Regions from separate parts of the Streptomyces longhuiensis genome, predicted to be linked through region 1. Evidence: riboswitches for the same ligand, from Rfam matches in the RefSeq annotation. Region 1 holds a riboswitch; the other holds the start of a gene.
What was found. Region 1 has a riboswitch for glycine ahead of gcvT (glycine cleavage system aminomethyltransferase GcvT). Riboswitches for the same ligand answer to the same signal wherever they lie in the genome.
Positions count from the first base shown of each region.

Region 2: linked by a shared signal. The riboswitch ahead of gcvP (aminomethyl-transferring glycine dehydrogenase) and the one ahead of gcvT (glycine cleavage system aminomethyltransferase GcvT) in region 1 are both predicted to bind glycine.

Region 1 covers NZ_CP085173.1:6,484,708-6,496,390, forward strand. Annotated here, with positions in the region: gene glyA (serine hydroxymethyltransferase) at 1-374, opposite strand, end outside; gene gcvH (glycine cleavage system protein GcvH) at 388-771, opposite strand; gene gcvT (glycine cleavage system aminomethyltransferase GcvT) at 864-1,988, opposite strand; glycine riboswitch at 2,036-2,147, opposite strand; glycine riboswitch at 2,148-2,251, opposite strand; gene LGI35_RS29990 (AAA family ATPase) at 2,449-3,066, shown strand; gene LGI35_RS29995 (enhanced serine sensitivity protein SseB) at 3,173-3,940, shown strand; gene LGI35_RS30000 (enhanced serine sensitivity protein SseB C-terminal domain-containing protein) at 4,110-4,910, shown strand; gene LGI35_RS30005 (ABC transporter permease) at 5,368-6,366, shown strand; gene LGI35_RS30010 (ABC transporter substrate-binding protein) at 6,424-8,175, shown strand; gene LGI35_RS30015 (ABC transporter permease) at 8,248-9,255, shown strand; gene LGI35_RS30020 (ABC transporter ATP-binding protein) at 9,252-10,352, shown strand; gene LGI35_RS30025 (ABC transporter ATP-binding protein) at 10,361-11,683, shown strand, end outside.
Region 2 covers NZ_CP085173.1:2,096,550-2,108,232, forward strand. Annotated here, with positions in the region: gene LGI35_RS09950 (glutamate-cysteine ligase family protein) at 1-505, opposite strand, end outside; gene LGI35_RS09955 (hypothetical protein) at 996-1,583, shown strand; gene LGI35_RS09960 (DUF5999 family protein) at 1,937-2,134, shown strand; gene gcvP (aminomethyl-transferring glycine dehydrogenase) at 2,224-5,109, opposite strand; glycine riboswitch at 5,294-5,389, opposite strand; gene LGI35_RS09970 (PRC-barrel domain-containing protein) at 5,504-5,887, shown strand; gene LGI35_RS09975 (DNA polymerase IV) at 5,873-7,303, opposite strand; gene LGI35_RS09980 (MerR family transcriptional regulator) at 7,360-8,004, opposite strand; gene LGI35_RS09985 (bifunctional nuclease family protein) at 8,200-8,673, opposite strand; gene ftsR (transcriptional regulator FtsR) at 8,760-9,503, opposite strand; gene LGI35_RS09995 (FHA domain-containing protein) at 9,520-10,365, opposite strand; gene LGI35_RS10000 (DUF881 domain-containing protein) at 10,565-11,500, opposite strand; gene LGI35_RS10005 (small basic family protein) at 11,497-11,683, opposite strand, start outside.

The DNA.
Region 1 (11,683 bases):
CCGCCGTGCGCCAGGTCCAGGCCCAGGATCGTGTCGCCGGGCTTGGCGAGCGCGAAGAGGGCGGCCTGGTTGGCGGAGGCGCCGGAGTGGGGCTGGACGTTGGCGTACTCGGCGCCGAAGAGGTCCTTGACCCGGTCGATGGCGATCTGCTCGGTGACGTCGACGTGCTCGCAGCCGCCGTAGTAGCGCCGGCCGGGGTAGCCCTCGGCGTACTTGTTGGTCAGGACCGAGCCCTGCGCCTCCATGACGGCGACCGGAGCGAAGTTCTCCGACGCGATCATCTCGAGGGTGGACTGCTGGCGGTGCAGCTCGGCGTCGACCGCGGCGGCGACGTCCGGGTCGAGCTCGTGCAGGGGGGTGTTCATGAGCGACATGGTCGTGGTGTCCCTAGTTGCCGGAGCCGGAGAACGCGTCGTACTCGTCCGCGGAGAGCAGGTCCTTCGGCTCATCCGAGATGCGGACCTTGAACAGCCAGCCGCCCTCGAACGGGGCGGAGTTCACCAGCGCCGGGTCGTCCACGACGTCCTGGTTCGCCTCGACGACCTCGCCGGTGACCGGGGAGTACAGGTCACTGACGGACTTGGTCGACTCGAGTTCGCCGCAGGTCTCGCCCGCGGTCACCGTGTCGCCGACCTCGGGGAGCTGGGCGTAGACGACATCGCCGAGCGCGTTGGCCGCGAACTCGGTGATGCCGACCGTCGAGACGCCGTCCTCGGCGCCCGACAGCCACTCGTGCTCCTTGCTGTAGCGCAGCTGCTGGGGGTTGCTCATGATCTGAATTCTCCTGTACGCGAATGGGTGCTGCGGAACGAGAGGGGTGTGCGCTGGGTTACTTCCGGCGGCCCCCGTGAGGACTGGTCGGGCTACTTCTGGCGCTTGTAGAACGGCAGCGCCACGACCTCGTACGGCTCGTGGGCGCCGCGGATGTCCACGCCGACACCCTCGGTGCCGGGGGCGGCGTGCGCCGCGTCCACATAGGCGATGGCGATCGGCTTGCCGAGCGTGGGGGAGGGGGCGCCGGAGGTGACCTCGCCGATCACCTGGCCGCCGGAGACCACGGACATCCCGGCGCGCGGCACGCGGCGGCCCTCGGCGATCAGGCCGACGAGCTTGCGCGGCGGGGCGGTCTCGGCGCGCTCGGCGGCGGCCTCGAGCGCCTCGCGGCCCACGAAGCGGCCCTCGTTGCCCGTCTTCTCGAACTTCACGACGCGGCCGAGACCGGCGTCGAACGGGGTCAGCGCCGTCGTCAGCTCGTGCCCGTACAGCGGCATGCCGGCCTCCAGGCGGAGCGTGTCGCGGCAGGAGAGGCCGGCGGGGACGAGCCCGACCGGCGCGCCCGCGTCGGTCAGCGCCTGCCACAGCTTCTCGGCGTGCTCCGGGGCGACGAACAGCTCGAAGCCGTCCTCGCCGGTGTAGCCGGTCCGGGCGATGAGGGCCGGGACGCCGGCGACGGTGCCGGGCAGGCCCGCGTAGTACTTGAGACCGTCCAGGTCGGCGTCCGTGAGGGACTTCAGGATCCCGGGGGACTCGGGGCCCTGGACGGCGATCAGCGCGTAGGCGTCGCGGTCGTCGCGGACCTCGGCGTCGAAGCCCTCGGCGCGCCCGGTGATCGCGTCGAGGACGATCTGCGCGTTGCCCGCGTTGGCGACGACCATGTACTCCTGCTCGCCCAGGCGGTAGACGATCAGGTCGTCGACGATCCCGCCGTCCTCCTGGCAGATCATGGTGTAGCGGGCGCGGCCGGGGCCGATCGTGGACATGTTGCCGACGAGGGCGTAGTCGAGGAGGTCGACGGCCTGCGGCCCGGTGACGGTGATCTCACCCATGTGCGACAGGTCGAAGAGGCCGGCCTTGGTGCGGACCGCGAGGTGCTCGTCGCGCTCGCTGCCGTACCGCAGCGGCATGTCCCAGCCCGCGAAGTCGGTCATCGTCGCGCCCAGCGAGCGGTGCAGTGCGTCGAGGGCGGTCTTACGGGGGGCGTTGCTCATGAGTGGTGCTCCAGGATCCCAGGCATGACAGACGAGGGCGATGGTCTTCCTCCCCATCTGTCATCGGAACCTGAGAGGTTCGCCGGCGCCACACGTAAAGGTGGTCGCGGCTTGCACCTTGGGTGGAGCGGCCGAGGGCCGCCCGCTTTTCAGATATGCCTCGCCCGCGCGGTACGGGGCCTGAGAGATTCAAGGGAGGAACTTGCTCCTTCGGCGCCCCCGGGGACGCGTAGGCGTCCGGGGAGCTCTCCCGCGCGGATTCAAGCGGCCGGTATGCAGTTGGTCGTGCTCTTGGCGCGCACATCATTGCATGCCGACCGTACGGGGAAACCACTTGTACGGCATTACCGTCTCTTTACACTTGACGGGCAAGGGTGGCGTGACCGGAACGGGGAGGACGATCACGGTGCATAAGGCAGCGGCGGGTGCGTACGCGGCGGCAGGGGTCGGACAGCGTGCGATGCCCCGCCCGAGGTCGGTGACGGGGCGCGGTCCGGTCGTCAGGGATCTGCGCGGCAGAGGCGGCCGCACCCCGAGGCGCCTCGGCTTCGCGCGGGGTGACCTGATCGTGGTCTCGGGGCTCCCGGGCAGCGGCAAGTCCACGCTGATGCGCCGCGTGGTCGGCGCCGGCGGAGCCGTGCGCATCGACTCGCAGGACGCCCGTGACCGCTGGGCGGCCCGGCTGCCCCGGCTCCTCCCGTACGCCGTGTACCGCCCGCTCGTGCGGCTCGCGCACTTCGCCGGGCTGCGGCGGGCCCTGCGCTCGGGAGGCAGCGTCGTCCTGCACGACTGCGGCACGCAGGCCTGGGTGCGGCGCTGGCTGGCCAGGGAGGCCGGGCGGCGCGGCGCGGACCTGCATCTGATGCTGCTCGACGTCGACGCGGACACGGCGCTCGCCGGCCAGCGGGACCGCGGCCGCGGGGTCTCGCGCTACGCGTTCGCCCGGCACCGCCGCGCGGTCGCGGGTCTCGTGGAGTCGGCCGAGCGCGGTGACCTGCCGTGGGGCTGCGCGTCCGCGGTGCTGCTGGACCGGGACGCGACGGATGTGCTGAACGGGATCGCGTTCGAGGGCGGCTGACCCCCGGCGACCCCCTGTGGCCGTGTGGATGCGGAGGGTGTCATGTCGGTCGCACGCGCTAGGGTTCGGCCGCAGACAGAGCGGTTCCAGAGCGGGTGGTAGGCACATGGACATTCCGGCGCAGGCTCATGCACATCCGTACGGCGGGTGGCCGGCCAACGAGCTGGAGGAGGTGCTCGCCGCCTCCCTCGGGGTCGACTCGGCGGGCGGCCGGATCGTCGAGGTCCTCGGACGCAGTCAGGTGTGGATACCGCTGCCCCAGGGCGGCGGGCCCGGCAGCCCGAACCTCGACCTGCCGACGCTGGAGATCGAGGGCCAGGCCTATGTGCCCGTCTTCAGCTCCGAGGAGCAGTTCCTCGCGGTCGTCGGCGACCGGATGGGCTGCACGGTCGCGCCGGCCGTCGAGTTCGCGCGCGGGCTGCCCCCGCAGGTCGGCATCGCGGTGAACCCGGACGGCGCCGTGGGCGTCCCGCTGCCCCCGCCCGCCGTCGCCGAGCTGTGCAGGTCCGGTCGCACGCCGCTGGACGGGCCCGCCTCGGGCGGCCGGGTCAGCCTCTACGAGCCCGACTGGCAGAACGACCCGGTCGACTTCCTGGCCGCCGTGCGCGAGGAGTTCGAGGCGTCCGGCGTCGTGCTCACCGCCCGCCGCTGCCTCGCCAGCGTCGAGGGCGGCGACCCCGTCCTCTTCGTCGGCGTCGAGGTGTCGCAGTGGGAGGGTCCCGCGCGCAACCTGCCCATGGACGCCCTGGGCCGCGCTCTGGGCCGGGTGCCGGCGCCCTGGCCGGTGAACCTCGTCCTGCTCGACATCACCCAGGACCCGGTCGGTGACTGGATGCGAGCCACGCTGCGGCCGTTCTACACGCAGGGTCACTGAAAGCCCGGCGCCGGTCCCCGTTCGGGAGAACTCGGGAAAGCGGCCGACCGCGCGTACGTCAAGTCGGTGTCAGGATCGCCGCTTAAGCTGGTTTCATGACCTGTCTGGGCGGTCCCGCCGCGGGGAGCGGGTCGAAATCGTCGAGTACGTCACGAAGGGGCGGTTACGGGTGAGTGCGTCGGGCACGGCCGCGGCCGGTCAGGTCGAGCACATGCTGCGCCAGGTGACGCCGGGGCGTTACGACGCCTACGAGGCGCTGCTCAACGCGCTCGCGGATCCCGGCGCCGGCCAGGTGTGGATGCTGCTCTGGCACGGCCAGGCCGGATCCCCTGACGCGCAGTACGGGAACATGGACGTCGACGGCACCTCGTACGCCCCCTGCGTCACCTCCGCCCAGGAGTTGTCGGCCTCCGGCTGGAGCCGCGCGTACGAGGTCGTCAGTGGGGTCGACGCGGCCCGCACGCTCTACCCCGACCACTACGGCCTCTGGCTCAACCCGCACGCGCCCGGCGGCGGCGTCGGCATCCCGTGGCTCGACCTGCGCCGGATCGCGGGCGGTCTCGACCGCCAGCCCGCCGGGCCCCTGCGGCTGAGCGACCCCGCCATCGAAATCCCCCAGTTCTACGCCCTGCTGACGCAGAACGCGCACCGGACCACCGCGATCCGCTCGCTGCGCCGCGCCTGGGTCCAGCCGACGCTCGGCGCGCCCTATCTGGCGATCGGCCTCGATGTGTACGACACGTCGCCGGTGTCCGTGGACGCGGTGCGCGCGATGATGCAGCAGTCGATCGTCGCCGTGCCCGACGGACTGCCCGTCTCCACGGTCGCGATGTCCGACGAGCACGACCCCGTCGCCATGTGGCTGCGCGCCAACGCCCGCCCGTTCTACGACCGCGAGGCCCACGCCGCCCCGTCCGCGCCCGCCCCCGTCGCGGGGTACGGGTACCCGCCGCCGCACGGGACGTACTGAAACCGTTCGCCGCGGGGCTCTGTTCCAACTGCCGCCGGAAACTGCCGGATTGACCTGACCCGACGGCGCCGGCGGGACAAACACCCATTCCGCCCTGTTTTCCGCGGAGTTGGTGCCCCACCGGGGCATTCTCGCCACATCGGTCACCGTTTAGCATTCCGGACCCGGCGAAGCGCTCTCGGACCGGAGCGAATTGTCCGCTCAGCCGGTTCCCGCGTCCGCATACTGCACTCCTGTCGCCTCATCACGGTTGCGCAACCTTTCACTGTGAGGGCTGGCGGCTGGTCACAGGCGCATTGAAGACTCCCTGCAGACACGGGGTTTCGACTCTGTGTACGAGCTGAACGGTCAACTACGAGGCCATGCCCCCGGACTGTCCAGCGTGTGAAACAGGATCAAGCCGCTACCGCGGCGGGCGTGGGCCGGCCACCGTCGGCCGAGAGGGGTCAACCACACCGTGACCGCACCGATCGAGACCACTGGGGCCCAGGCCGAGGTGCAGCCCGAGGCTGTGCTCGCCGGCACCAAGGGGCAGCAGATCGAGGGGCGCTCCCTCGGGCGCATCGCCTGGAACCGTTTCAAGAGGGACAAGGTCGCCGTCGCCGGCGGCGTCATCGTCATCCTCCTGATTCTCGTGGCCGCCCTGTCGCGCCCGCTCCAGTCCCTGCTCGGCCTTGACCCGAACACCTTCCACCAGGACCTCATCGACCCCACCACGTCGCTTCCCAAGGGCGGGCTGGGTGGCATGAGCGGTGACCATCCCCTCGGCGTGGAACCGAAGTTCGGCCGTGACATCCTCGCCCGCATCCTCGAGGGATCATGGGTCTCGCTCGTCGTCGCCTTCGGCGCCACCGTTCTGTCGAACGTGATCGGCGCGATCCTCGGCGTCGTCGCCGGGTACTACGGCGGCCGGGTCGACTCCGTCATCAGCCGCATGATGGACACGTTCCTGGCGTTCCCCCTCCTGCTGTTCGCGATCTCGATCTCCGCGACGCTGCAGGGTGGCGCGTTCGGACTGAACGGCCTGCCGCTGCACATCTGCGTACTGATCTTCGTGATCGGGTTCTTCAACTGGCCCTACCTCGGACGCATCGTGCGCGGTCAGACCCTGGCGCTGCGCGAGCGGGAATTCGTGGACGCCTCCCGCGGGATGGGTGCCCGTGGCCCGTACATCCTGTTCCGGGAACTGATGCCCAACCTGGTCGGCCCGATCATCGTCTACTCGACGCTGCTGATCCCGACGAACATCATCTTCGAGGCGTCGCTGAGCTTCCTGGGCGTGGGCATCCAGCCGCCGCAGGCCTCCTGGGGCGGCATGCTCAACCAGGCCGTCGACTACTTCCAGGTCGATCCGCAATACATGATCGTCCCGGGCCTCGCCATCTTCGTCACCGTGCTCGCGTTCAACCTGCTCGGTGACGGTCTCCGCGACGCCCTCGACCCGCGCAGCCGCTGACCCGGGCCGCATCGAGTGCTCCACAAGTTTCCGACAATGGAGGGGATTCCGACCATCATGCGAAGGTCATCAATCGCCGCGGTCGCGGCCATCGGCAGCGTGAGCCTGTTGCTCGCCGGCTGCAGCAAGGCCGACGACGGCTCCGACGACAGCAACAAGTCGGCCGGTGCGAACGCCGCCACGAAGGACGTCGTCAACGCCTCGACGAAGAAGGGCGGCACGGTCACCTACGCGATGTCGGACGTCCCCGACTCGTTCGACCCGGGCAACACGTACTACGCGTACATGTACAACTTCAGCCGGCTGTACGCCCGCCCGCTGATGACGTTCAAGCCCGACGCGGGGGAGAAGGGCAACACGCTCGTCCCCGACCTCGCCTCGGCACCGGGCAAGCAGTCCGACGGCGGCAAGACCTGGACGTACACGATCCGCAAGGGTCTCGAGTACCAGGACGGCACGCCGATCACGTCCAAGGACGTCAAGTACGCCGTCGAGCGCTCGAACTTCGCGCGTGACGTGCTCTCGCTCGGCCCGAACTACTTCCAGCAGTTCCTCAAGGGCGGCGACAAGTACAAGGGCCCGTACAAGGACAAGAGCGACGAGGGCCTGAAGTCCATCGAGACGCCGGACGACACCACGATCGTCTTCCATCTCAACCAGGCCTTCCAGGAGTTCGACTACCTGGTCGCCACCCCGCAGACCGCGCCGGTGCCGAAGGCCAAGGACGACGGCATCGACTACGTCAAGCACATCGTGTCCTCGGGCTCGTACCAGTTCCAGAGCTACCAGGAGGGCAAGCAGGCCGTCCTGGTCCGCAACAAGAACTTCGACCCGAAGACCGACCCGCTGCGCAAGCAGTACCCGAACAAGATCGTCGTCAACCTGAAGGTCAACCAGCAGACGATCGACAAGGACCTGCAGTCCGGCGACACCCTGATCGACATGCAGGGCAAGGGCGTCGACACGCAGACCCAGGCGCAGCTGGTCAACGACAAGTCGAAGATGGCGAACACGGACAACGCCTACGGCGGCCGTCTCGTCTACGCGGCGATCAACACCAAGCTGAAGCCGTTCACGAACGTCGAGTGCCGCAAGGCCGTCCAGTACGCGATCGACAAGGTCTCGGTGCAGACCGCTGAGGGCGGCCCGATCCGCGGTGACATCGCCACCACGGTGCTGCCCCCGGACATCACGGGCTACGCCAAGGAAGACGTCTACGCCACCAGCGGCAACAAGGGTGACGTGACCAAGGCCAAGGACGCCCTGAAGGCCTGCGGCAAGAAGACGATCAACACCACGATCACGGCGCGCAGCGACCGTGACGAAGAGGTCTCCGGCGCCCAGGCGCTCATCGAGTCCCTGAAGAAGGTCGGCATCAACGCCAGCCTGAAGCAGTTCCCGTCGGGCAAGTACTTCACCGACTACGCCGGTGTCCCGAAGTTCAACCAGAAGAACAACGTCGGCATCATGATGATGCAGTGGGGCGCCGACTGGCCGTCCGGCTACGGCTTCCTGCAGCAGATCCTGAACAGCAAGGCGATCGGCCAGTCCGGCAACACCGCCCTGTCGGAGCTCGACGACAAGAAGGTCGACTCGATGCTCGCCGAGGCAATCGGGGCGCCCGACGAGGCCAAGCGCAACGAGCTGTACGGGCAGATCGACAAGCGGGCCATGGAGGACGCGGCGCTCGTTCCGCTGACCTACTTCAAGGTCCTGCTGTACCGCTCGCCGTACGCCACCAACCTGGTGTCCACGGCCGCCTTCAGCGGGCAGTACGACTACCTCAACATCGGCACCACGAAGAAGTAGCAGCCCCGGAAGGCAGGTGAAGGCATTGGTGCCCGCGGGCCGCACGGTCCGCGGGCACCAGCGCCGGTCCCCGTGATCTCGTACATCATCCGCCGGCTGATCGCGGCAGTGATCCTGTTGCTGGTCGTCACCGCGGTCACCTTTGGCATCTTTTTCCTGCTGCCGAGAATTGCCGGCCAGACCGCCGAACAGCTCGCGCAGCAGTACATCGGCAAGAGTCCCTCGGCCGCGGACATCGCGGCGGTCAAGCACAACCTCGGCCTGGACCAGCCCGTCTACACCCAGTACTGGCACTTCATCAAGGGGATCTTCGCGGGGTCCACCTACGACCTCGGCCCCACCACGGTCCACTGCAACGCGCCGTGCTTCGGCTACTCCTTCAAGAACCACGTCGCGGTGTGGCCCGAGCTGACCGACAGGCTGCCCATCACCCTGTCGCTGGCCGCCGGTGCCGCCGTCATCTGGCTGGTGTCCGGTGTCACGGTCGGTGTGATCTCGGCGCTCAAGCCCGGATCGTTCTTCGACCGCGCGTTCATGGGTGTGGCCCTTGCCGGTGTCTCGCTGCCCATCTTCTTCACGGGCCAGCTGGCGCTACTCGTCTTCACCTATCAGATTCCGATCTTCGGCCGTACCTACGTACCGTTGACGGAAAATCCGGCGCAGTGGGCCAACACCCTCTTCCCGGCCTGGTGTTCACTCGCTCTGTTGTACTCCGCCATCTACGCCCGGCTGACCCGCGCGGGCATGCTGGAGACGATGAACGAGGACTTCATCCGCACCGCGCGCGCCAAGGGCCTGCGTGAGCGCACGGTGGTCGGCCGGCACGGCCTGCGCGCCGCACTCACCCCGATCGTCACCGTCTTCGGCATGGACGTCGGTCTGCTGCTCGGCGGCGCCGTCATCACCGAGAACGTGTTCTCCCTGCACGGCATCGGTGAGTACGCCGTCCAGGGCATCACCGACAACGACCTGCCCAAGGTCCTCGGCGTGACGCTGCTCGCCGCGTTCTTCGTCGTGTTCTGCAATCTCCTGGTGGACCTTCTCTACGCCGCCGCCGACCCGCGGGTGAGGCTCTCGTGACCGAACTGTCCAAAACCGGTGCCGCCGTGGGCGAGCCGGTGGCCGCGGGCCCGGCCAAGCCCTCGACCGCCTTCCTCGAAGTGCGCGACCTCAAGGTGCACTTCCCGACCGACGACGGTCTCGTCAAGTCCGTCGACGGGCTCAGCTTCAAGCTGGAGAAGGGCCAGACCCTCTCCATCGTGGGCGAGTCCGGCTCCGGCAAGTCCGTGACATCGCTGGCGATCATGGGCCTGCACCGGCTCGGCGCGCGCGGCAAGAACGTGCAGATGTCCGGCGAGATCTGGCTCGACGGCAAGGAGCTGATCGAGGCCGCCCCGGACGACGTGCGCCGGCTCCGCGGCCGCGAGATGGCGATGATCTTCCAGGATCCGCTGTCCGCGATGCACCCGTACTACACGGTCGGCAGCCAGATCGTGGAGGCGTACCGCGTCCACAACGACGTGACCAAGAAGGCCGCGCGCAAGCGGGCCGTCGAACTGCTCGACCGGGTGGGCATCCCCGAGCCGGCCAAGCGCGTCGACAGCTACCCGCACGAGTTCTCCGGCGGTATGCGCCAGCGCGCGATGATCGCGATGTCGCTGGCGAACAACCCGCAGCTGCTCATCGCGGACGAGCCGACCACCGCCCTCGACGTCACCGTCCAGGCGCAGATCCTCGACCTGATCAGGGATCTGCAGAAGGAGTTCGAGTCCGCGGTCGTCCTCATCACCCACGACCTGGGTGTCGTCGCCGAGATCGCCGACCAGGTCCTGGTCATGTACGGCGGTCGCTGCGTGGAGCGCGGTCCCGTCGACAAGATCTTCGCCGAGCCGCAGCACCCGTACACCTGGGGTCTGCTCGGATCGATGCCGCGCATCGACCGTGAGCAGACCGAGCGGCTCATCCCCGTCAAGGGCCAGCCGCCGTCCCTCATCAACGTCCCCTCGGGCTGCGCCTTCCACCCGCGCTGCCCGTACGCGGACCTGCCCAAGGGCGGCATCACCCGCACCCAGCGGCCCGAGCTGCACGAGGTCGGCAGCGACCACTTCTCCGCCTGCCACCTCTCGCCGGAGGACCGTACGCGGATCTGGACCGAAGAGATTGCGCCGAAGCTGTGAGTGAGCCCGTGAGCGAGACGAAGAAGGAAGACGCAGGGGACACCGCGACGGCCACGGTCCCCGCGCAGGCGGCGTCCCCCGAGGACCGGGAGGTGCTGCTCAAGGTCGAGGGCCTGGTGAAGCACTTCCCGATCAAGAAGGGGATCCTCCAGCGGCAGGTCGCCGCGGTGAAGGCCGTCGACGGGATCGACTTCGAGGTCCGCAAGGGCGAGACCCTGGGCGTCGTCGGCGAGTCCGGCTGCGGCAAGTCGACCATGGGCCGGGTCATCACGAAGCTGATCGAACCCACCGGCGGCAAGATCGAGTTCGAGGGCCAGGACATCACCCGCCTCGGCACGCGGGGCATGCGCCCGCTGCGCCGGGACATCCAGATGATCTTCCAGGACCCGTACGGCTCCCTGAACCCCCGGCACACCATCGGCTCGATCGTCTCGGCGCCGTTCCGGCTCCAGGGCGTGGAGCCCGAGGGCGGGGTGAAGAAGGAGGTCCAGCGCCTCCTGGAGCTGGTGGGCCTCAGCCCCGAGCACTTCAACCGCTACCCGCACGAGTTCTCCGGCGGCCAGCGCCAGCGCATCGGCATCGCCCGCGCGCTCGCGCTCAAGCCGAAGCTGGTCGTTGCGGACGAGCCGGTCTCCGCGCTCGACGTGTCGATCCAGGCGCAGGTCGTCAACCTCATGGACGACCTGCAGTCCGAGCTCGGCCTGACGTACGTGATCATCGCGCACGACCTCTCCGTCGTCCGCCATGTCTCGGACCGCATCGCGGTGATGTACCTCGGCAAGGTCGTCGAACTCGCCGACCGCACCTCGCTCTACGAGGCGCCGATGCACCCGTACACCAAGGCCCTGATGTCGGCCGTGCCGGTGCCGGACCCCAAGCGCCGGGGCGCCAAGAGCGAGCGGATCCTGCTCAAGGGAGACGTGCCCTCGCCGATCTCACCGCCGAGCGGCTGCCGCTTCCACACGCGGTGCTGGAAGGCGACGGAGATCTGCAGGACGACCGAACCGCCGCTGCTCCAGCTCGCCCCCGGCCGCCAAGTGGCCTGCCACCACCCGGAGAACGCCGAGGACCAGGCGCCGGGCGACACCAAGCTGCTCGCGGTCGCCAAGGAGGCGATCGAGGTGGTGACGCTGGCGCGGACGGACGCGGACGACGCTGCGGACGAGCCGGCCGCGGAGCCGGCCGAGGCCTCGGCGAAGGCGCCGGTCGAGACGCCTGCCAAGGAGTCGGCCGAGGCGCCGGTGAAGACGTCGGCCGAGGAGTCTGCCGAGGCTCCCGAGGCGGCTGCCGACGCCGGTGACGACAGTGACGTACAGCCGTCGGACGACGCG
Region 2 (11,683 bases), 4.4 Mb from region 1:
CGATGTCGACGACGAAGTCCTCGCCGCGCGCGGCCACCATCTGGTCGTTGAGGAGGCTGTAGCGGTCCACGTCCGACAGATTCGCGGAGACGAGATCATCGGGCACGAGCGTCGGGAGAATGCCGATCATCACGATCCCGGCGTCCACCTCGTTCGCTTTCCGGTGGGCATAGGCGAGGCCGGTCCTGAGCTCCTCGGCGAGCCGGTCGAGAACGCGGCCTTCCAAACGATGGGGAGCAATGTTCACTTCCAGATTGAACATTCCGAGTTCGGTCTGGAAATCACGGCTCGCGATGCGCTCGAGAACTTGCGCATTCATCATTTTCGGCATGCCGTCGGGCCCCGCGAGATTCAACTCGATCTCCAGGCCCATCAGATTCCTCGGACGATCGAACCTCTCCTCCTCCAGGAGCCTCGCGAGCCCCGCCAGACACTGCTGCAGCTTCCTGCGGTAGTGCCGCCGATCGGACAGGTCGAACGCGCCCGCCACGACCTTCTCCCCCATGGAAGCGTCCCTCCTCACATGGACGACACGGCCGTCCGGCCGCTGTGTCACGGTGGATGATGCCCAGGCAATGTGATCGATAACGCCCCGCTTCCCGCCACGGGCGAGTAGGCTCGCAGCAGTTGTCACGGGGCACATTCACGAGGCATGCGGCATGTCGAAGACCTGGTTCCACATGACCTGGTGATAAACACCGACGAGAATCGGCCGTCCGCTCGCCGTGAAGATTACGAGGTCACAGACCCAACCCCGCTGGGAATCGGGAGATTTCCCGCATCTCGCCGACCGAATAACGCCTTGCCGAGTATTTTCGCGACGGCTAGACGAAACACTGCGTGAACACGTGTCGTATAAACTTCGCGAACGAGGCGCAGAGTTGGCGCTCGCGGTATCTGCCCCGCCCCCTCTGGCCCGGTCAGCAGACAGCGCCGTCCGCTCGTCCCGCCACGCCCTCGATCCACCGTGCCTGTCGAATGAGAGGCGACCCACCATGCCGCTGCATGTCCCTCCGGCTCCCGCGCCCGCCCTGCGCACTGTCCTCACGGCCCTCGGTTCCCCGACCGCGGTCCGCGAGGCCCGCACCCCTTCCCTGCGCTCCGCCCAAGGACCGGCGAGCCCCGAACTCCCTTTGCCCGTCCACGTACTGGACCGGGTCACGGGCAGCGCGGGCCCTTCGCCGACCCGACTCGCCGGCTGGCGGTTCCTGATCCGCTGCGGGGAACGCGCGGTCGCCGCCGCCGACACGATGCTGACCGCCGACGGCTGGGCGTTCTCGCACTTCTTCGAGGGCCCGTACGTCGCGGCCACCGAACGGGCGCTGCGCCAGGCCGAGTCCATGCCCGCGGCCTACCAACCGCGCCTGCTCTCGGTCCCGGAGCTGTACATGCTCACCCTCTGGCTGCACGGGGACTGCAACGCCGACGCCTCGACGGGACATCCCGCGGCCAGTGACCTCCTGGTCCCGCTGGCGCCCGCGCCGCCCGGCATCGCCGCCCACCGCCCGCACCCGGTCGCCGAACTGCTGCCCGTTCTCACCCATCGACTGACCCCCGCGCCACTTCTGGGCTCACCCGCCTGACGCGACCGGGCCGTCCGACGCGCCCGCGCCCCGCTGCCGATGCCGACCGGTCGCGGGGCGCAGCCATGCCCTCGGCCACGCCCCCGCGGGCCCGTCCGGACTAGCCCGGTCAGGCCACCCCGAACCACCCGAAGGGACAGTGCAGTTGGGGTGAACCGTCCGCACGGGTGACGCGTCCTCATCCAGTGAGGACCGCTGCGACGAAATACCTGCGGATTGACGCCCGTGGGGCAACACTGGGTTCCGGACCGACCGACAAACGGGGGGCGGCCATGAACAACGCTTCGAGCCGCAGGACAGACCGCGACATCACACCCATCACCGACATCACTTCACAGGGAAAGATCCCATCCATGTGCCAGCACCAGCCACCGTGCCCGTCCGCAGACTCCGCCGACCGGGAGGCCGCGCTCCCTGTGGCCCACCACCCCGAACAGGGCTGGAGTCTGCTCTGCAACGGCGTCCTGCTCTTCGAGGACACCGGTGAGCTGCTGCCCACCGGCCAGATCATCGCTCCGCACCGCCCGGTGCACGTCGTGACCGCGGCCTGAGCGCATCCGGACGCCGACGGCGTCCCCTGTACGAAAGGGCCGGCCCCGGGAAACCCCGGAACCGGCCCTGACGCATGTCAGCGTGAGTATCAGTCCTCGTACGCGTCCATGGGCGGGCACGAGCAGACGAGATTGCGGTCGCCGTACGCCTGGTCGATGCGGCGGACCGGCGGCCAGTACTTGTCGGCGGCCACGACACCGGCGGGGAAGACGGCCTCCTCGCGGCTGTACGCGTGCTCCCACTCGCCGCCGAGCGCGGCCGCGGTGTGCGGGGCGTTGCGCAGCGGGTTGTCCTCGGCGGGCCACCGGCCCGACCCGACCTTCTCGATCTCCCCGCGAATGGCGATCATCGCCTCGCAGAACCGGTCCAGCTCGGCGAGGTCCTCGCTCTCGGTCGGCTCGATCATCAGCGTCCCGGCCACGGGGAACGACATGGTCGGCGCGTGGAACCCGTAGTCGATGAGCCGCTTGGCGATGTCGTCGACGCTGACGCCGGTCGCCTTCGAGATCGGGCGCAGATCGATGATGCACTCGTGCGCGACGAGGCCGCCGGGGCCCGTGTACAGCACCGGGAAGTGCGGCTCGAGCCGCTTGGCGATGTAGTTGGCGCTGAGCACCGCGACCTGCGTGGCCCGCTTGAGGCCCTCGCCGCCCATGAGACGCACGTACGCCCACGAGATCGGCAGGATGCCCGCGGAGCCCCACGGTGCCGCGGAGATCGGGCCCACGCCGGTCTCGGGACCCGCGGCGGGCTGCAGCGGGTGGTTGGGCAGGTACGGCGCGAGGTGCGCGCGGACACCGACCGGGCCGACGCCGGGGCCGCCGCCGCCGTGCGGGATGCAGAACGTCTTGTGCAGGTTGAGGTGCGAGACGTCGCCGCCGAAGTGGCCCGGCTTGGCGAGGCCCACCAGGGCGTTCAGGTTGGCGCCGTCGACGTAGACCTGACCGCCGGCGTCGTGCACCTGCGCGCAGATGTCGGCGACGTGCTCCTCGAACACACCGTGCGTGGACGGGTAGGTGATCATCAGGACGGAGAGCTCGTCCGCGTACTGCTCGATCTTGGCGCGGAGGTCCGCGACGTCGATCTCGCCGTCGTCGGCCGTCTTCACGACGACGACCTTCATGCCGGCCATCACGGCGCTCGCGGCGTTCGTGCCGTGCGCGGACGACGGGATGAGGCAGACGGTGCGCTGGTCGTCACCGTTGGCGCGGTGGTAGCCGCGGACGGCGAGCAGACCGGCCAGCTCGCCCTGCGAGCCGGCGTTCGGCTGGAGCGACACGTTGTCGTAGCCGGTGACCTCCGCCAGACGCTCCTCCAGCTCACGGATGAGCGTGAGGTAGCCCTGCGCCTGCTCGGCGGGCGCGAAGGGGTGCAGCTGGCCGAACTCGGGCCAGGTGACCGGCTCCATCTCCGTCGTCGCGTTGAGCTTCATCGTGCAGGAGCCCAGCGGGATCATGCCGCGGTCGAGCGCGTAGTCGCGGTCGGCCAGCTTGCGCAGGTAGCGCAGCATCGAGGTCTCGGAGCGGTGCGCGTGGAACACGGGGTGCGACAGGTAGTTGTCATCGCGCAGAAGGCCCGCGGGCAGCGTGTCCACGGCCGCCGCGTCGAGCGCGTCGACGTCGGCCTCGACACCGAACGCGGTCCAGACGGCGCCCAGCTGGGCACGCGTCGTGGTCTCGTCACAGGAGATCGACACATGGTCGGCGTCCACGAGGTGGAGGTTGACGCCGCCTTCGCGCGCCGCGCTCACGACGTCGGCGGCCCGGCCCGCGGCCTTCACGGTCAGGGTGTCGAAGTACGCGCCGTGCACGACCTCCACGCCGCCGGCCTTGAGGCCCTCGGCGAGCAGCGTCGCGTACCGGTGCGTGCGCCGCGCGATGCCCTTGAGGCCTTCGGGCCCGTGGTAGACGGCGTACATGCCGGCCATGACGGCGAGCAGCACCTGAGCGGTACAGATGTTGCTGGTGGCCTTCTCGCGCCGGATGTGCTGCTCACGGGTCTGCAGCGCGAGGCGGTACGCCTTGTTGCCGTCGGCGTCGACGGAGACGCCCACGAGGCGGCCGGGCAGGCTGCGCGCGAACTTCTCGCGGACGGCCATGTAGCCGGCGTGCGGACCGCCGAAGCCCATGGGGACACCGAAGCGCTGCGTCGTACCGACGGCGATGTCGGCGCCGAGCTCACCGGGCGAGGTCAGCAGCGTGAGGGCGAGCAGGTCGGCGGCGACCGTGACGACGGCGCCCAGCTCGTGGGCCTGCTCGATGACGGGCTTGATGTCGCGGACGGCACCGGAGGCGCCCGGGTACTGGATCAGGACGCCGACGACGCCGCGCTCGGCGACCTCGGCCGGGATGCCCTCGGACAGGTCCGCGACGACGACCTCGACACCCGTCGGCTCGGCACGCGTCTGGATCACGGCGATGGTCTGCGGCAGCGCGTCCGCGTCGACCACGAAGGCACCGTTCTTGACCTTGCCCATGCGCCGGGACAGCGCCATGGCCTCGGCCGCGGCCGTGCCCTCGTCGAGCAGCGAGGCGCCCGAGGTGGGCAGGCCGGTCAGCTCGGCGACCATCGTCTGGAAGTTGAGCAGCGCCTCGAGACGGCCCTGCGAGATCTCCGGCTGATAGGGCGTGTACGCCGTGTACCAGGCCGGGTTCTCCATGACGTTGCGCAGGATGACGGGCGGCGTGAACGTGCCGTAGTAGCCCAGTCCGACCATCGAGTCGAGGACCTGGTTGCGGTCGGCGAGGGAGCGGAGCTCTGCGAGCACCTCGGCCTCGGTGCGGGCCCCGGGAAGATCGAGCGCCTCGGCGCTCTTGATCACGTCCGGGACCGCGGCCGCCGTCAGCTCGTCGAGCGAGCCGTACCCGACCTGCGCGAGCATCTTGGCCTGCGCTGCTTCATCCGGACCGATATGGCGCTGCTCGAAGGGGATTCCCTGCTCCAGCTGGGAGAGCGGAATACGGTTGGCGGTCATTGCGGAGGCCTCCTGGTCATTGCGACCTGCGAGGGGCACCACGGCGCGGGTGCCCGGACGGCCTCCCCCTCTGTCATCTCAACCTGAGAGTTTCACCGGCACACCCCACATCACGAAGGGCATGACGACTTTCACCGTCGGTGAGAGCGGAGGCCTGAACGCCCGCCCTGCTTTCCAGAGTGACCTCGTCCGTGCGGTACAGGGGCCTGAGAGATTCCGGGGAGGAGTTGCTCCTTCGGCGCCTCCGGTGTCATCCGGAGGACTCTCCCGCACGGGGTCGGCAGCCATCGCCAGCCTACCAGCGGCAACGACACCCCCGGCTTCGAGTGGCCGCCTTCCCCAATGTGCACTTTGGTAGTGCTTACGGATGAGTTGCGAGCAGCTGGAGGGCCCCGTGCAGACCGATGTCGATCCGCGCAACCTGATCGGCCGCAAGGCGTTCGACCGCAACGGAGCCAAGATCGGGACCGTCGACGAGGTCTACCTCGACGACGCGACCGGCGTCCCCGAGTGGGCGGCGATACGCACAGGCCTGTTCAGCCGGGACGCCTTCGTCCCCCTGGAGCCGAGCGAGCTGGTGGAGGGCACCCTGCGCATCCCCTTCGAACGCTCCCTGATCAAGGACGCCCCCGACTTCGGGGTCGGCCGTCACCTCTCCCCCGAACAGGAGCTCCAGCTCTATCACCACTACGGTCTCGACATCTCGGCCCCCGGCGACCCCGAGCCGCCTGAGGACCGAGACTTCGGCAAGATCGCCCGCCCGTCAGACGACACCTGACCCGACATCCGGCTCCCGCGCCGCGAAGCGCCCGGCTCCGCCCTCCACCAGCGGCAGCGGCTCCGCCGGTACGAGCGCGGGGTCGTCGGTCCGGAACGTACGCACGCGCCCCGGCTCCGAGTACGGCGTCTCGAAGCGCACAGTCACCCGCCCGAGCCCGCTGCCCTGCACCCACCCGTGCCCGAACTCCTCGTGCCGCACGTCGTGCCCGGCCACCCAGCGCCGGTCCGCGACCTCGACGACCTCTTCGGCAGCCGCCTGCCCCTCTTCACCCGCACCACCCGCCCCTTCCGCCTCACCCTCACGCTCCCCCTCGGCCACGTGCGCATCGGCCTCCGCCTGCGCCCGCGCCTGCGCGAACAGGTCCTCCTGCGTGTAGTCGGCCAGGCCCGTCACCCCCACGCCGAGCAGCCGCACCCCGCCCGTCGTGTCCACGGACTCCAGGAGCCGGGCGGCCGCCTCCCGCACCACGGCGGGGTCGTCGGTGGGCCCACGCAGCGTCTCGGATCTCGTCAGCGTGGAGAAGTCGTAGCGCCGCACCTTGAGGACCACGGTCCGCCCGGACCGCTCCGCCCCCCGCAGCCGCTGCACGCACCGCTCGGCGAGCCGCTGCACCTCGGTCCGCACCCGCACCCGGTCGTGGATGTCCACGTCGTACGTGTCCTCGACCGACACCGACTTGGCGTCCCGCTCGGCCACCACGGGCCGGTCGTCGTGCGCGAGGGCCATGGCATACAGCGACGCCCCGTGCGACTTCCCCAGCAGCCGTACCAGCTCGTCCTCGCCCGCTTCGGCGATCTCCTCGACCGTGGTGATCCCGGCACGTCTGAGATGGTCCCCGGTCGCCGGCCCCACGCCGGGCAGCGTGCGCACCGACATGGGCCCGAGCATGGCGCGCTCGGTGCCGGGCACGATCAGCACCAGCCCGTCCGGCTTCGCCTCCTCGGAGGCAATCTTCGCCAGCATCTTCGACGCCGCGAGCCCCACCGACCCGGTCAGACCGGTCACGGTCTTGATCTCGTCCCGCAGCCGCTCACCGACGAGCCGCGCCGACGCGGCGTCCCAGGCCGCCTCACCGGCCTCCAGATCGACGAACGCCTCATCGAGGCTCAGCGGCTCCACCAGCGGCGACAGCTCCCGCAGCAGCCCCATCACCTGCTCGCTGACCTCCCGGTAGAGCCGGAAGCGCGGCGCGAGATACGCGGCGTTGGGCGCGAGCCTGCGCGCCTGCCCTATCGGCATCGCCGAGTGCACCCCGAACACCCGGGCCTCGTACGAGGCGGTGGCCACCACCCCACGAGGCCCGATCCCGCCCACGACCACGGCTTTCCCGCGCAGACTCGGCTTCGACGCCTGCTCCGCCGAGGCGTAGAAGGCATCCATGTCGAGATGCAGGATCGTGGGCGCGGTTCTCACATGTCCGATGCTGCCCTACGGCACTGACAATGCCCCGGCCGACGCATCGGCCCCGCTCACACCGCGCGGTGGCGCCGTCTCGCCAGCTCGTCCGCCGGGTTGTTCCCGAGGAGCGTCTCGCCGGTGTCGATACGCTCCCCGTGCAGCTGCGACAGGGCGCTCTCGACGTCCCGCCACACCACACCGACAGCGATGCCGAAGATGCCCTGACCGCCCTGGAGCAGATCGTGGACCTCCGCCGGCGAGCTGCACTCGTAGACGGTGGCGCCGTCACTCATGAGCGTCAGCCGCTCCAGATCGCTGAAGCCGCGCTCCCGCAGATGCTGCACCGCGGTGCGGATGTTCTGCAGTGAGACACCGGTGTCCAGGAACCGCTTCACGATCTTCAGGACGACGACGTCCCGGAAGCTGTAGAGCCGCTGGGTTCCCGACCCGTGGGCCGGGCGCACACTCGGCTCGACCAGTCCGGTCCTCGCCCAGTAGTCCAATTGCCGATAGGTGATACCGGCCGCCGCGCACGCGGTGGGTCCCCGGTATCCGACCTGCTCGGGCGTCGCGTCATCATCCCTCTGAGCGACCACCGGCAACACCGTCGGCCGACGCGGAATGTGATCGGCCGCGTGGCCGTGAAGCGAGTACGGGCCGCTCTCCGCCGGACTGTGTCCGCCGCCCCCAGCCGTACCGTCGCCGCTGCTTCTCACGCCGACCTCCTCTTTGACCTGCCTGCTCGACGGTAGGCAGTCACCAGGGGTGCGTCAACGATCGCCACACTCGGCACGCCGAGTGATAATCACCCTACGAGTGGTTTCCCGTACCTCACCGCGGGGAAAGGCTAGCCGAATGATCCGGCCGGCCCCCGGCGAGGCAGCGGCCGCCCTGCGACGGCCGCTCTCGCGTCACTGACTGTTGGTCCCGAAATCCTCGGGCGAGATCTGATCGAGGAACTCGCGGAACTTCTCCACCTCGTCCTCCTGCTCATCCGGGATCGCGATCCCGGCGTCATCGAGCACACCGTCACTGCCGTAGATCGGCGTACCGGTGCGCAGCGCGAGCGCTATGGCGTCCGACGGGCGGGCACTGACCTCGACCCCGCTCGAGAACACCAGTTCCGCGTAGAAGACGCCTTCGCGCAGGTCCGTGATGCGTACTTCCGTGAGCTCCTGCCCGACCGCTTCCAGCACGTCCTTGAAAAGGTCGTGCGTCAGCGGGCGTGCGGGGGCCATGCCCTGCTGTGCGAAGGCGATGGCCGTCGCCTCCCCCGGTCCGATCCAGATGGGGAGGTAGCGGTCGCCTCCCACTTCACGCAGGAGCACGATCGGTTGGTTGGAGGGCATTTCGACCCGGACACCTACGACGTCGAGCTCGTTCACACAGCAACCCTAGGACGTGCCCGGCAGGTTTGGGTAGTCGGGCACCCTTCGATCGCCGGACGCACACCGCGCGAGCACCCCTCGGATCAGGGCAGACGCACGCCCAGCGCGGTCTGCACAAGCGCCCCGTGAAGCTTCACCGTCAGCCCCGCCAGTTCCTTCGCGCGGGCCTGCGCATGCGCCCGCGTCTGGGGATTGCGGTGCCGTCGCAGCGGCGCGACGACCTGGTCGACCAGACCGGCCTCCCGGTCGGCCGCGGCCTTCATCGCCCGCAGGTGCCGCGGCTCGATCCCGAAGCGGCCCAGTTCCATGACCAGCTCGGCGACCGTGACCGCCTCCGCGTCGTACCCGCCGTCGGGCAGCGGCGCGATGAGGCCGTACGACTCCCACTCGTCGAGCTCGGGAGACTCGATGCCGGCAGCGGCAAGCAGCTCGTCACGGCCCACACGGGCCACTGTCGGCCCTTCGCCGCCCTCGGAGGCCCTGCCGTCCTCGCCGTCGCCCGGCCGCCCCGTAGAGGGCAGCGTGATCGCTTCTCCCCGCTCCAGGGCGTCGAGCTGCTCCTTGATGACCTTCAGAGGCAGGTAGTGGTCCCGCTGCATGCGCAGTACGTGGGCAAGTCGCTCGACGTCGTCCGGGCTGAACTTGCGGTACCCCGAGGGGGTGCGCTGCGGCTCGATCAGCCCCTCCGACTCCAGAAACCTGATCTTGGAGATGGTGACTTCGGGAAACTCGTCGCGCAGCACGTTCAGCACGGTGCCGATGCTCATCAGCCGACTGTCCGTGAGGGCGGTGCCGTGACCGGCACCGCCCTTCGGTGTTTGAAGCATGGACCTTCCTGACAGGTCAGATGCCCCGCTGGCTCGCGTAGAAGACCAGCCGGTACTTGCCGATCTGCACCTCGTCGCCGTTCGACAGCATGACCGAGTCGATCCGCTCCCGATTGACGTACGTGCCGTTGAGGCTGCCCACGTCGCTGACGGTGAAGGCACCGTCAGCACCGCGACGGAACTCCACGTGGCGACGCGAAACGGTCACGTCGTCAAGGAAGATGTCGCTCTGCGGGTGCCGTCCCGCCGTGGTCAGTTCGCCGTCGAGGAGGAAGCGGCTGCCCGAGTTCGGACCGCGTCGCACCACCAGGAGCGCCGAGCCGAGCGGCAGGGCGTCGACGGCGGCCTGGGCCTCCGGGGAGAGCGCCGGCGACAGCGTCTGACCGGTGACTTCGGCGTCGTAGGCCTCAAGGCCCGAAATGGAAATCGTCGAGGTCGTCTCGGACGGACGCTCGGCCGTGGCGCGCAGAGGCGCACCACAGTTGGAGCAGAACCGGCTCGCCTCGGCGTTGCGGTTTCCGCACCTCGTACACACCAGTGCCGACATGGACGGATCCTCCTGCCGCGGCTGCCCCGCGGGGGCATGGGACGCATACGGATCGGGGGTAAACCCTCCACCCGCACTTGAGGTTGACGGTTCCCCGAAACCTATGCGGCCGGACGCGGCAGGGTCAACAGACGACGCGCCCTGTCCGCCCGAAATGTCACCACCCTGAGGACCGACCTGATCACGGAACAGCGGACGCTCCGTCCCCTGCGCCTCCGCGTCCTGGGCGCGCGGTGCACGGTGACGGGCAGTGGCATTGGCATTGCCGCTGTCCTCACGTGCGCTCTTGCCGAACAACTTCGCAAACAACTTCACGGGCGATTCCCCTTGACCGAAACAGACCCGCCCGTGGGGCAGGACGAACCCTGATTGCACACACCGCCGTACATCGGCGACACAGACATCCTCACAACGTCCGTATCCGCCAAACAGTTTCCACCACGCACCCCGCTTACGGTGCGCCGACCCCCCGCAACCTCATGCCCTGGCCCGAACGCCGCCATACGCCCCCGCCTCACTGGGAGGACGACTGAGCGTAGTCAGGCCGCTTCGCGGGTCGCAAGGCGTCCACAACGATCTTCTGCGCCTGTGTCACGGTAACGGTGGCCTGCTCCTTTTCCAGAGTCTGAACCACCCCGCCGGGGATGTTGAGCGCCGGCTCCAGGTCCTGCGGCTTGCCGATGACCTTGAAGACGAAAGGCTGGCCGATCTTGTGGCCGTCCACACTCACCCTCCCGCCGCTCGCATCCGTCAAATACGTGTCGGCCACGACCCGGACGTCGTTCACCTGGATCGCCTCGGCGCCCGCCGCGCGTAGTTCCTGGATCGCATCCAGCAGCATGTCCGCCTGCACCGCGCCCTTCTTGTCGGTGATCGTCAGCGTGATCCCGGGGCCCTGCGCCGCCACGGTGCCCGCCAGAATGCCGAGTTGCCGTTCCCTCTCGACCGTCTGCTTGCGGGCCTCCTCGGCCTGGTCCGAGCTGTTCTCCAGCTCGGTGCGCTGCCCCTCGAGACGCTGCTTCTCATCTCCCAGACGCTGAGTACGGTCATCCAGTTCATCGAGGATGCGTACGAGATCTTCCTGACGTGCGCCGCGCAGCGCGCTGCTGTCGCTGTTGGACCGCACCTGGATGGCCAGACCCAGGCCGAGCACGAACAGCAGGACGGCGACGATGAGTTGCGCACGGGTGACCCGCGGCGGCCACAGCCCCTTGGCCAGCCGCTGACGTCCGGTCAGCGACCGGCTCTTCGTCTCCGCGGTCGGCGCATCCGCATCGTCTGCGCCGTCCGCGTGGTCCGCGCCGTCCACCGCTTCAGGAGCGACCTCGTCCGGCAGCTCCTTGCGCAGGCGGTACTGCTCGTTGTTCTGGTTCTTGTTCTGGTTCTGGTTCTTGTTCTGGTTCTTGTTCTGGTTCTTGTTCTGGTTCTCGTCCTCGGACATCGGCCTCACGCCCGGAAGATGTGCCGCCGGATGGCGGCCGCGTTGGAGAAGATGCGGATTCCGAGCACCACGACGACGCCGGTGGAAAGCTGCGCGCCCACGCCCAGCTTGTCGCCCAGGAACACGATCAGGGCCGCCACGACGACGTTCGACAGGAACGACACGACGAAGACCTTGTCGTCGAAGATCCCG